3 regions of the Micromonospora sp. NPDC127501 genome follow, and region 1 is predicted to be linked to each of the others. Evidence: predicted binding sites of a transcription regulator. Region 1 holds the regulator's gene; each other region holds the start of a gene.
The links. Region 1 encodes HrcA, which represses chaperone genes, less so after heat shock. Its sites were predicted from a motif close to GGTTNGCACNCTCNNNNNGAGNGTGCNAACC; they were not measured.
Positions count from the first base shown of each region.

Region 2: groES (co-chaperone GroES) is a predicted target of HrcA. The motif match lies at 1,742-1,772, and genes of this name have one in related genera.
Region 3: groL (chaperonin GroEL) is a predicted target of HrcA. The motif match lies at 1,910-1,940, and genes of this name have one in related genera.

Region 1 covers NZ_JBEORJ010000007.1:46,638-50,927, reverse strand. Annotated here, with positions in the region: gene ABTW72_RS17770 (16S rRNA (uracil(1498)-N(3))-methyltransferase) at 1-385, opposite strand, end outside; gene dnaJ (molecular chaperone DnaJ) at 387-1,532, opposite strand; gene hrcA (heat-inducible transcriptional repressor HrcA) at 1,608-2,630, opposite strand; gene ABTW72_RS17755 (DUF4870 domain-containing protein) at 2,857-3,486, shown strand; gene hemW (radical SAM family heme chaperone HemW) at 3,553-4,290, opposite strand, start outside.
Region 2 covers NZ_JBEORJ010000022.1:55,198-59,487, reverse strand. Annotated here, with positions in the region: gene groL (chaperonin GroEL) at 1-1,224, opposite strand, end outside; gene groES (co-chaperone GroES) at 1,295-1,603, opposite strand; gene ABTW72_RS31825 (THUMP-like domain-containing protein) at 1,868-3,079, shown strand; gene ybaK (Cys-tRNA(Pro) deacylase) at 3,090-3,569, shown strand; gene ABTW72_RS31815 (sugar ABC transporter substrate-binding protein) at 3,749-4,290, shown strand, end outside.
Region 3 covers NZ_JBEORJ010000004.1:307,802-312,091, forward strand. Annotated here, with positions in the region: gene ABTW72_RS11520 (GNAT family N-acetyltransferase) at 1-7, opposite strand, end outside; gene ABTW72_RS11525 (cold-shock protein) at 332-535, shown strand; gene ABTW72_RS11530 (hypothetical protein) at 630-1,862, shown strand; gene groL (chaperonin GroEL) at 2,135-3,757, shown strand; gene ABTW72_RS11540 (hypothetical protein) at 3,814-4,062, opposite strand; gene ABTW72_RS11545 (GNAT family N-acetyltransferase) at 4,141-4,290, opposite strand, start outside.

The sequences.
Region 1 (4,290 bases):
ACTTCTCCCGGGCGCGTACGCCCCGGTCGCCGCGCCACTGGGTCACCGAGCGCGAGGCCGCCCAGGGCACGATCTCGTCCACCCCGACCTCGGTCATCGCCTGCACGGCCAGCTCACCCCGGTCGCCCTTGGCGATGCCCTGCACTGTCACCAGCCGGGGTACGGGCGCGTCCGCGTACCCCCGGGAGGTGATGGTGACCTCCAGGCTGCCCCGGCCGACGGCCGTGACCACGGCGGCGGCCGTGCCACCCCGGCCGTCGGCGAGCAGCAGCTCCTCGCCGACGCGCAAGCGCTGCACGGTGGCGGCGTGATGCCCCTCCGGGCCGTCCAGGGTCAGCGCGTCGCCGGTGGGCAGCGCCTCGACCAGGAACAGCGGTGCGGACACCTCAGGCGTGCCCGTTGAACGCGTCGCGCATCCGGGAGAAGAAGCCGCCCTGCTTGGACAGCTCGGCGACCTCCTCACCACGGGTCTTGGCGAAGTCGCGCAGCATCTTCTCCTGGTCCGGGTCGAGCTTGGTGGGCGTCCGCACGTCCAGGTGCACGTAGAGGTCGCCTCGGCCGGTGCCGCGCAGGTGCGGCACGCCCCGGGCGCGCAGTCGCAGGGTGCTGGCCGGCTGGGTGCCGGCCTTGACGTCGACGGTCTCCTCGCTGTCCAGCGTCTTGATGGTCAGCCGGGTGCCCAGCGCCGCCGCCGTCATCGGCACGGTGACCCGGCAGTGCAGGTCGTCGCCCTTGCGGGAGTACACGTCGTGCGGGCGCTCGTGGATCTCCACGTAGAGGTCACCGGCGGTGCCGCCGCCGGGGCCCACCTCGCCCTGCTGGGCCAGCCGGATCCGCATGCCGTCCTCGACGCCGGCCGGGATCTTGACGGTCAGCGAACGGCGGGTCCGCACCCGGCCGTCGCCGGCGCAGGTGGGGCAGGGGTGCGGGATGGTGGTGCCGTAGCCCTGGCACACGGTGCACGGCCGGGCGGAGACCACCTGGCCGAGGAAGGTGCGCTGCACCGACTGCACCTCGCCCCGACCGCCGCACGCCTCGCACGTCGCCAGGTGGGTGCCGGCGGCCGTACCGGCGCCGGAGCAGGTGGTGCAGAGCACCGCGGTGTCGACGGTGATCGGGGCCTCCACGCCGAAGGCCGTCTCGTGCAGGTCGAGTTCGAGCCGCAGGATCGCGTCGGCGCCCGGGCGGGTACGCGGCCGTGGGCCACGGGCGCCACCTCCGGCACCGCCGAAGAACGCGTCCATGATGTCCTGGAAACCGACGAACGGCCCGGCGCCTCCGGGGCCACCCGGACCGCCGGCACCGCCGCCACCCGGGGCGAGCGGGTCGCCACCCAGGTCGACGATCTGCCGCTTCCGGTCGTCCGAGAGGACCTCGTACGCGGCGTTGATGTCCTTGAACTTCTCCTGAGCCTCCGGGTCCGGATTGACGTCCGGGTGGAACTGGCGCGCCAGCTTGCGGTAGGCGCGCTTGATCTCGTCATCGGAGGCTTCCCGGCTCACACCGAGAATGCCGTAGTAGTCCCTGGCCACTGCGTTCCGTGTCCTCATGTTCGTCTCGCGTTGCGCCGGTCGGCGGCCGCAGCCGGCCGCATCGGCCCTGACCAATCAGTTCTGGGCCAGCAACTCGCCCACGTAGCGTGCCACGGCGCGCACCGTGGCGATGTTGCCGGGGTAGTCCATCCGGGTGGGCCCCAGCACCCCCAGGCCGCCCACGATGGTGGTGCCCGGGCCGTACCCCGTGCTGACCACCGAGGCGGCCCGCAGGTTGTCGAACTCGTTCTCGTCGCCGATCAGCACCCGGGTCGTGCTCGGCTCGGTCTCACCGATGAGCTTGAGCAGCACGACCTCCTCCTCCAGAGCCTCGAGGATCGGCCGCAGGGAGCCCTGGAAGTCGAGCAGGCCGCCCCGGGTGAGGTTCGCGGTGCCGGCGAGCGCGATCCGCTCCTCGTGCCGCTCGACGAGCGTCTCCAGCAGGACGGTGGCGAGCGTGGTCATGGTCGGACGCAGCCCGGTCGGCGCTTCCTCGACCAGCGCCTGCACCAGCGGCGGCGTCTCGGACAGCCGGGCGTTGGCGAGCTTCTCGTTGATCAGGCGGCGCAGGTCGGTGACGTCGTCGGCGGGCACCGGCCCGGGCAGCTCCACGAGTCGCTGCTCCACCCGCCCGGTGTCGGCGATCATGACGAGCATCAGCCGGGTGGTGGAGATCGGTACCAGCTCCAGGTGACGCACCGAGGAGCGGGCCAGGCTCGGGTACTGCACGACGGCGACCTGCCGGGTCAGTTGGGCGAGCAACCGCACCGTGCGGTGCACCACGTCGTCGAGGTCGACCGCGCCGACCAGGAAACGCTCGATGGCCCGGCGCTCGGCCGGGCTGAGCGGCTTGACCCGGGACAACCGGTCGACGAAGAGGCGGTAGCCGCGGTCGGTGGGCACCCGGCCGGCACTGGTGTGCGGCTGCCGGATGTAGCCCTCCTCCTCCAGCACGGCCATGTCGTTGCGGACCGTGGCCGGGGAGACTCCGAGCTGGTGCCGCTCGACCAGCGCCTTGCTGCCGACCGGCTCCTGGGTGGAGACGTAGTCTTCGACGATGGCGCGGAGCACGGCGAGTTTACGGTCGTCGAGACCCATCCTCCGCACCTCCTGTCGCACGTCGGCCGCCGGCGCTCTGGGCCGGCCGGGCCGTCCTGGCACTCGACTGTAACGAGTGCCAGTCTACGTCGGCGGGCCCGCCGACGCGATGATCAACGGCCACCCGTCGGTGCGGCCCACGCCACCAGCGTTGGGCCGATCGGCCCGCACTGCCAGGCGGTGTCGCTCTGGTGCGGCGTTGCCACGGGCCCCTACCGTGACATGCATGACTGAACCTCCTCGCCCTCCCGGGTCGGGCGACCCCGGCAACTACCCGCCGGAGCCCACCTCCCCAGGCCCGTTCCCGTCGGCCGAGCCGCCCACCGCACCACTGTCCGGGGCGCCCGGGCCGGCCGGCTATCCCCCGGCCGGTGGCTATCCGCCGCCCACCGGTGACCAACCGCCGTCAGGCGACTACCCTCCGGCAGGTGGCTACCCTCCGCCCGGTGGTGGCTATCCCCCGCCCGGCGGCTACCCGACCGGCGGGGCCTACGGCGGCCCCGGCGGCGGCTACGCCAACAACGAGGACAAGACCTGGGCGCTGGTCGCGCACTTCGGCGGGGCGCTCGGCGCGCTGGTCAGCTTCGGTCCGCTGGGCTTCGTCGCCCCGCTGATCGCCTACCTGGCCCGTGGCCAGCAGTCGCCGACCGTGCGGGCGCACGCCCTCGCCGCCCTGAACTTCCAGATCCTCTGGTCGATCATCGCGTTCGTGCTGCTCTTCGTGAGCTGGTGCCTGCTCTTCCTGCCCAGCATCGCCGTCGTGGTGATCCAGATCCTGTTCGGGATCATCGCCGGCATCAAGGCCAACGAGGGCACCCCGTACCGCTACCCGATGACGGCCAACTTCATCAAGTGAACCGGGCCGGCCGCTCCCCCGGCCGGTCCGGAGCACCGCTGTCCCGGCCCGGGGGCGGTGGGGCACTCAGGGCAGCAGGTCGCGGACGACCGCGTCGGCGAGCAGCCGCCCGCGCAGGGTGAGCACCGCCCGGCCGGCGGCGTACTCGTCGGCGGCCAGCAGGCCGCCGGCCAGCGCCCGCTCGGCACCGGCCCGGCCGGTGGCGTCGAGCACCGCCAGCGGGAGGCCGCTGGCCAGCCGCAGCCGGAGCATCACGTCCTCCATGTGCGCCTCGTCGACGGTGAGCACCTCCCGGGCCAGGCCGGGAGAGACGCCGGCGGCCAACCGCTGGGCGTACGCCGAGGGGTGTTTCACGTTCCACCAGCGCACCCCACCGACGTGGCTGTGCGCCCCCGGCCCCAGCCCCCACCAGTCCGCGCCGGTCCAGTAGAGCAGGTTGTGCCGGCAGCGGGCCTCCTCGGTGCGGGCCCAGTTGGAGACCTCGTACCAGGAGAGCCCGGCCGCGTCGAGCGCGGCCTCCGCCGCCAGGTAGCGGTCCGCGGCGACGTCGTCACTGGGGTACGCCAGCTCGCCGCGCCGCATCCGGGCGGCGAGCCGGGTGCCGTCCTCGACGATCAGGGCGTACGCGCTGACGTGGTCCACCCCGGCGGCGACGACCTGCTCCAGCGAGGCGGCGAAGTCCTCGGCCCGCTCCCCCGGGGTGCCGTAGATCAGGTCCAGGTTGACGTGCTCGAACCCCGCGTCGCGCGCCTCCAGGGCGGCGGCGGTGGCCCGGCCGGCGCTGTGTTTGCGATCCAGGATCGC
Region 2 (4,290 bases), on a different contig from region 1:
GCCCTCCTCGACCGCAGCCTTGGTCGCCGCGATGGCGTCCTCGATGCGGTGCTTGCGCTCCTTCATCTCGACCTCGGTCGCCGCGCCAGCCTTGATGACGGCGATGCCACCGGAGAGCTTCGCCAGCCGCTCGGCCAGCTTCTCCCGGTCCCAGTCGGAGTCGGAGGCCTCGATCTCCTTGCGGATCTGGGACACCCGGTCGGCGACGTCGGCCTTCTGGCCCCCGCCGTCGACGATCGTGGTGTTCTCCTTGTCGACCACGACGCGCCGGGCGGTGCCGAGCACCTCCAGGCCGACCTGGTCGAGCTTGTAGCCCAGCTCCGGGGCGACCAGCTCGGCGCCCGTGGAGATCGCGATGTCCTGGAGCATCGCCTTGCGCCGGTCACCGAAGCCCGGGGCCTTGACCGCGCAGACCTTGAGGGTCTTGCGCAGCGAGTTGACCACCAGGGTGGAGAGCGCCTGGCCGTCCACGTCCTCGGCGATGATCAGCAGGGGCTTGCTGTTCTGCAGGACCTTCTCCAGCAGCGGCAGCAGCTCCTCGATCGCCGAGATCTTCTGGGTGGTGACCAGGATGTACGCGTCCTCAAGGACGGACTCCTGACCCTCCAGGTCGGTGACGAAGTTCGGCGAGATGAAGCCCTTGTCGAACTGGAGACCCTCGGTCACGTCCAGTTCGGTGGTGAGCATCGAGCCTTCCTCGACGGTGATGACACCGTCGCGGCCGACGCGCTCCATCGCCTCGGCGATCAGATCGCCGATCGTGGAGTCCTGCGCGGAGATCGTCGCCACGTTCGCGATCGACTCCTTGCTGGTGACCTCGGCGGCACGGCCGAGCAGCGCCTCGGAGACCTTGGTGGCCGCCGCGTCGATGCCCCGCTTGAGGCCGGCCGGGTTGGTTCCGGCGGTCACGTTGCGCAGACCCTCGCGAACCATCGCCTGGGCCAGCACGGTCGCGGTGGTGGTCCCGTCGCCGGCGACGTCGTTGGTCTTGGTCGCCACCTCCTTGACCAGCTGCGCGCCAAGGTTCTCGTACGGGTTGGTGAGCTCGATCTCCTTGGCGATGGTCACACCATCGTTGGTGATCGTCGGCGCACCGAATTTCTTGTCCAGGACGACGTTGCGCCCGCGCGGGCCGAGGGTGACCTTGACCGCGTCCGCGAGGGCGTTGACACCGTGCTCCAGCAGGTGCCGGGCGTCGTCCGAGAAGCTCAGGATCTTCGCCATTAATGTCCCTTCGAAGCGCCATTGCCCCGGCCCGGCGAGCCGGACCGGGGCAGTGGCACTGATCGGTTGCTTACTTCTCGATGACCGCGAGGACGTCGCGGGCGGAGAGCACCAGGTACTCCTCGCCGGCGTACTTGACCTCGGTGCCGCCGTACTTCGAGTAGAGGACGGTGTCGCCGACCTGCACGTCAACCGGAACCCGGTTGCCGTTGTCGTCGACGCGCCCCGGGCCCACAGCGAGGACGGTGCCCTCCTGCGGCTTCTCCTTGGCGGTGTCGGGGATCACGATGCCCGACGCCGTGGTGGTCTCAGCCTCGTTCGCCTGGACCACGATGCGGTCCTCGAGCGGCTTGATCGCAACCTTGGTCGCGGTAGTCACGGGCATACCCTCCTGGGGTACTGGTTTCGTTGCTGGCCAGCGGGCTGACCAGCGTCAATCTGCCTCATGCCACCGGGCGGTGCCGTCGTCGCGGGTGCCGGTCCGCCTGGCGTGCGCACCCGGGTCGCGAGACCCGGAAGCTGGCACCCTCAGGGTGAGAGTGCTAATCGCAGGTTATTCCGTGGCTAGCACTCCGTCAAGGAGAGTGCCAGCGAGTCGCGCCCCGCCAGCCAGGATTTCCCGGTCGGCCGGGACAATGGCGGGGTGGATCTCGATCAGCTGGCGGCGCTGCGTACCCCTGAGGGGTCGGCCGCGCTCACGGCGGCGGCCGACCTGGCCGGCGGTGATCCACTGGTCGCGGCGTCGGCGCTGCGCGCGACCGGGGTGCCGCCGACGTTGGCCGCGGCGGCACTGACCCAGGCCGAGCTGCGCCACCGGGCGGCGGGCAAGTTCGGCTCGGCCGCCGGTGGGATGTTCCTCACCCGCCCCGGCCTGGAGCAGGCCACCCGCCGGGTGGTCGCCGACCGTCGGGCCGCCCGGTTGTACGCGGCCGGCGTGCGCACCCTGGCCGACCTCGGGTGCGGGCTCGGGGCCGACGCGCTGGCCGCCGCCCGCGCCGGCATCCGGGTGTACGGGGTGGAGGCCGACCCGGTGACCGCGGCGATGGCCGCCGCCAACGCCGAGGCGGCGGGCCTGGCCGAGCTGTTCACTGTCGAGTGCGGCGACGCGACCGGGTTCGACGTGTCAGGGGTCGACGGGGTCTTCTGCGATCCGGCCCGCCGCACCACCGGCACCGGGCGGCGGATCTTCGACCCGCGCGCCTACTCGCCACCGTGGGACTTCGTGACCGGGCTGGCCGAGCGGGTGCCGCGCACCGTGGTGAAGGTGGCGCCGGGCCTGGACCACGCGCTCATTCCGGCCGGCGCGGAGGCCGAGTGGGTCGGCGTGGACGGCGACCTGGTCGAGGCCGCGCTCTGGTGCGGCGAACTGGCGGAGGTGCCCCGTCGCGCCACCCTCTACCGCCAGCGGGGCGCTGAGGCCCACCGCCACGAACTCACCGGCTCGGGTGGCGCCGAGGCGCCGGTCGGGCCGGCGCGCCGTTACCTGTACGACCCGGACCCGGCGGTGGTGCGCGCGCACCTCGTGGCCGAACTGGCCACCGAACTGGACGCCACCCTGGCCGATCCGAGCATCGCCTACCTCTACGCCGACGAGCCGATCCGCACCCCGTACGCGCGCTGTCTGGAGATCACCGACGTGCTGCCGTTCTCGCTCAAGCGCCTGCGGGCGCTGCTGCGCGACCGCAGGGTGGGCCGGGTGGAGATCCTCAAGCGGGGTTCGGCGCTCACCCCGGAGCAGCTCCGACGGGACCTGCGGCTGGCCGGGGACGCGGCGGCGAGTCTGGTGCTCACCCGCGTCGACGGCGCGCCGACGGTGCTGATCGGCCAACCGGTCGACTGGCGCCGTCTCGACTAGCCTCGTCGCTGTGGCGGGACAGGGCACGCCGGCAACGGCACTGTTGGTCAAGCGTGGAATCGCGCATCGCACCCATCCGTACCGGGTGGCACCGGACGCCCCGAACTACGGCGCGTTGGTGGCGGTGGCGCTCGGCGTGGCACCGGGGCGCGTGTTCAAATCTCTGGTGACCGCCGTCGACGGCGCGCTCACCGTGGCGGTCGTTCCGGTCACCGGCGAGCTGGATCTCAAGGCGCTCGCGGCGGCGGTCGGCGGCAAGCGGGCGGTGTTGGCCGACCGGGCGGTCGCCGAGCGGGCCACCGGTTACGTACGCGGTGGGATCAGCCCGCTCGGGCAGCGTCGACGGTTGCCCACAGTGCTGGACGAATCCGCGCTGGATCTCCCGACGATCTACGTCTCGGCTGGTCGGCGCGGTCTGCAACTCGAACTGGCCGCAGCGGATCTGGTGGCGCTGACCGACGCCCGCACCGCGCCGTTGCAGACCCACTGACGGCCTTCGTTACGTCGACTCCCCCGTGGGATACCCGGGGAGTAACAGTCGCGTTGCTGAATTGTTATCGCCCCCAACAAACTATGCACCTGCGCGGTCTTGTGGAGCCGGTGTGACGCGAAATACGTTGCCGGGCACAACAAAACAACACCTCCCCCACCTCCGAAAGGACCCTGCACATGCGTAAGGGGATCCTCACCATCGCCGCCGTGGGCCTGCTCACGACCGGCGGCTTGACCGCTTGCAGCGACGATTCCGGCGACAACGCCGCCTCCGCCAAGACCCCCAAGATCGGCGTGATCCTTCCGGACAGCAAGTCCTCCCCCCGCTGGGAGACGGCGGACCGTCGCTTCCTGGAGGAGGCGTTCAAGGCTGCCGGCGTCCAGTACGACATCCAGAACGCCCAGAACGACAAGAGCGCCTTCCAGACCATCGCCGACCAGATGATCACCAGCGGCGTCACCGCCCTGATGATCGTCAACCTGGACTCCGGCACCGGCAAGGCCGTGCTCGACAAGGCCAAGTCGCAGGGCGTCGCCACCATCGACTACGACCGGCTCACCCTCGGCGGCTCCGCCCAGTACTACGTCAGCTTCGACAACGAGACCGTCGGCAAGCTCCAGGGCGAGGGTCTGGCCAAGTGCCTGACCGAGAAGGGCGCCAAGAACCCCGTCGTGGCGTACCTGAACGGCTCCCCCACCGACAACAACGCCACCCTGTT
Region 3 (4,290 bases), on a different contig from region 1:
TGGTCATGTCCGCATGCCTACCACAGGGCAGGGATGGCGTTTCACGAGCTGGGCCCGATCGCCGTCATCTCGGGGGCGGCCCTGCGGCCTGCCCCCATTCGGAATGACGCCGGCGAATCCGGTGGCTCCAGAATCCGGCCGGTCAGCGTGGCCGGGACGCCCCGAAGTGTGTCTGATTTGTGGCCGTGCGCGGCCGTCACTCCTCGTGTAGCGTGCGATTTCGGTCACCTGCTTCAACGGCGGTCATCGATCGCTGAGTCGGTGGTCCGGGGCGCCCGGCCGTGCCGTGCGCCGAGTCAGGCAACGCCGCGCAGAGTGAGGGAAGTGCACCGTGGCACAGGGCTCCGTGAAGTGGTTCAACGCCGAAAAGGGCTACGGCTTCATCGCCGTCGACGGCGGTCAGGACGTGTTCGTCCATTTCTCCGCGATCGAGATGGACGGCTACAAGGCGCTGGACGACGGTCAGCGGGTCGAGTTCGAGATCACCCAGGGCCAGAAGGGCCCACAGGCAGAGCACGTACGCGTCATCGGCTGAGCTTCCTGGCCGATCGGCCCCGCGGGTCGGGGCTGCGGCAGGGGCGCGCAGCCGGGAAGATCGTGAACCGTTCCAGCCGATGTGAGGAGCGTTCATGACCGACCAGCCGCCCCCGCCCACTTCGTCCCCCGGGTCGGGGGAGCCGGACCCGTCCGATCCGTCCTCGCCCGCCGGCAGCCCCGGCCACGCCGGTCCGCCGCCCGGCTGGGGGTCGGGCATGCCCCCGGCCGGCCCGCCCTCCGGCCCCGCCGGTCCGCCGCCCGGCTGGGGGGCGGGCATGCCCCCGGCCGGCCCGTCCGCCGGCCCCGCCGGTCCGCCGCCCGGCTGGGATCCCGGGCAGGGTGCCTGGGGTGCGGCCCCGCCGCCGCAGGGCTGGGTGTTCCCGCCCACCGGGGGCTACCCGCCCGGGTCGGGTCCCTACGGCGGGCAGCCGTGGTATCCGGGGCCGCCGGTCGGCTGGTACCCGCCGGGTTACGGGTTCGACCCGCACGACGCCCTGGTCACGCCGCCCGGTGCCGGCATCGGCGGCTGGTTCAACCGGTGCGGGGGAGCGCTGCGTCGGGGCTGGCGGCAGTTGGTGCCGATCATGCTGCTCACCCAGGTGCTGCCGGCGGCGGTGCTCTCGGTGGTCTCCCTCGGGCTGGACCCGTCGGCGAAGTGGGCCGCCCAGGCCGAATCGACGTCGACCCCCGCGCTGCCGGACAATTTCGCCGCCGAGTTGCTGAGCCTCCTGGTCCTGCTGATCGGCGGCAGCCTGGTGGTCGGGTTGGTGCAGGCCGTCGGGTGGGCCGCCGGCACCTGGGTGATCACCAAACAGGCGGCCGGTCAGCCGGCCAGCCTGGAGTCTGCGCTGCGCTACGGCCTGCGTCGGGCACTCGGGCTGTGGGGCTGGACCCTGTTGGTCAGTCTGCTCATCGGCGTCGGTGTCTGTTTCTGCGTGCTGCCGGGCATCTACCTGGCCTTCGCGCTGAGCATGGCCGGTCCGGTCTATCTCTTCGAACGGCACAACCCGATCGGTCGATCGTTCCGGATGTTCCACGACCGGCTCGGCCTGCTGCTCGGACGGGTGGCCCTGGTGGCCGTGGCGGTGCTCGTCGGCACCCTGGTCCCCGGTGGCCTGGAAGGGATCGGCACCTCCGCCCTCGGAACGGATCCGTTCTCCTCGGCGGGTACCGCCGCCGGGACGGTGGTGGTGATCGGGATCACCGCCGTGCTGGCCCTGCCGGCCCACCTCGCTCAGATGATCGGTCTGCTGGTGACGTATGCCGAGCAGCGTGCCCATGAGGCGCCGGTGAACACCGCTGGACTGGCCGCGGAACTCGGCTGAGCGGCGGCGTCGTGCTTGCACTCGGCAGGGGAGAGTGCTAAACAAGTCATTGGCACTCGCATACCGTGAGTGCCAATGGTCGGGACGGTGGGGCCAGGTTGCACCGGCGTGGAGACGCCGGGGCGGCACATGGCCGGTCGTCGCGGGCTATCCGGCCCGGCCGAAGGACGTCGTCGTCGCCAGGTGGCGACGTCCCAAGGTGCGTACACCAGGCGGCCCATCCGGGGCACACATCTCGGGTGGCCCGTGAGTGTCCAGGAGGACAACGCCGTATGGCCAAGATGATCGCGTTCGACGAAGAGGCGCGCCGCGGCCTCGAGCGGGGCATGAACCAGCTCGCCGACGCCGTAAAGGTGACCCTCGGCCCCAAGGGCCGCAACGTCGTGCTCGAGAAGAAGTGGGGTGCCCCCACCATCACCAACGATGGTGTGAGCATCGCCAAGGAGATCGAGCTCGAGGACCCGTACGAGAAGATCGGCGCTGAGCTGGTCAAGGAGGTCGCCAAGAAGACCGACGACGTTGCCGGTGACGGCACGACGACGGCGACCGTCCTGGCCCAGGCCCTGGTTCGCGAGGGCCTGCGCAACGTGGCCGCTGGCGCCAACCCGATGGCCCTGAAGCGGGGCATCGAGGCCGCGGTCGCGAGCGTCTCGGAGGAGCTGTCCAAGCTCGCCAAGGACGTCGAGACCAAGGAGCAGATCGCCTCCACCGCCTCCATCTCCGCTGGCGACAGCACCGTCGGCGAGATCATCGCCGAGGCGATGGACAAGGTCGGCAAGGAAGGCGTCATCACCGTCGAGGAGAGCAACACCTTCGGGCTGGAGCTGGAGCTCACCGAGGGTATGCGCTTCGACAAGGGCTACATCTCGGCCTACTTCATGACCGACCCGGAGCGTATGGAGGCCGTCTTCGACGACCCGTACATCCTGATCGCCAACAGCAAGATCTCGTCGGTGAAGGACCTGCTCCCGATCCTGGAGAAGGTCATGCAGTCGGGCAAGCCGCTGCTGATCATCGCCGAGGACCTGGAGGGCGAGGCCCTCGCCACCCTGGTGGTCAACAAGGTCCGTGGCACCTTCAAGTCGGTCGCCGTCAAGGCGCCGGGCTTCGGTGACCGCCGCAAGGCCATGCTGACCGACATCGCCATCCTCGCCGGTGGCCAGGTCATCAGCGAGGAGGTCGGCCTCAAGCTCGACGCCGCCAGCCTCGACATGCTGGGCCGCGCCCGCAAGGTCGTGGTGACCAAGGACGAGACCACCATCGTCGACGGTGCCGGTGACGCCGAGCAGATCCAGGGCCGGGTCAACCAGATCCGGGCCGAGATCGACAAGAGCGACTCCGACTACGACCGGGAGAAGCTGCAGGAGCGGCTGGCCAAGCTGGCCGGCGGCGTTGCGGTGATCAAGGTCGGCGCGGCCACCGAGGTCGAGCTCAAGGAGCGCAAGCACCGCATCGAGGACGCCGTTCGCAACGCGAAGGCCGCCGTCGAGGAGGGCATCGTCCCGGGTGGTGGCGTGGCGCTGGTCCAGGCCGGCAAGACCGCCTTCGACAAGCTCGACCTGGTCGGCGACGAGGCGACCGGTGCGAACATCGTCAAGGTCGCGCTGGACGCCCCGCTGCGGCAGATCGCCGTCAACGCCGGCCTTGAGGGCGGCGTCGTGGTGGAGAAGGTCCGTAACCTCGAAGCGGGTCACGGTCTGAACGCCGCCAACGGCGAGTACGTCGACCTGCTGGCCGCGGGCATCATCGACCCGGCCAAGGTGACGCGCTCGGCGCTGCAGAACGCCGCTTCCATCGCGGCGCTCTTCCTCACCACCGAGGCTGTTGTCGCGGACAAGCCGGAGAAGACCCCGGCTGCCCCGGCTGGCCCGGGTGGCGGGGACATGGACTTCTGAGTCCAGTTCCGACACCGAACGGGGCGGGCCGCTGACGCGGTCCGCCCCGTTCGTCGTCAGGTCGGCAGTGGGCGCTGGTTGCGCCGCTTCTGTGCCCGGTTGTACGGCGGAAGCAGTTGGATCGGCGCGTCCACCATCTCCTGCGGCTCCTCGGCCACCGACGGCTCACCGTCGGTGGTCATCTCGGCCAGTTGCTCGGCGTCGCCGTAGTCGAGCCGGTCGAACGGCAGTTGGCCGGGGAGTTCACCCACCGGTTTCCAAGTGATCGGCGTGCCGTCCTCGGTCTGGTTGTCATCCGTGGTCATGGCTGCCTCCTCTACCGAAACGGTAGGGGGCGTCGATGGCCCACGCGGGCGAATGGATCTATGTCCTGTTTGCCCCGGTTATGACCTGGACAGGGTTCGCCGGTACAGGAAGAAGACCCGCTCGATCCACGCACCCGCGCTGCCCGAATAGAACGGCACCGGCCCTACCCAGCCGATCTGTGCCCGGCCCAGCCCTGCCGCCCGCTGGTCGCGCAGGCAGCGCCGCAA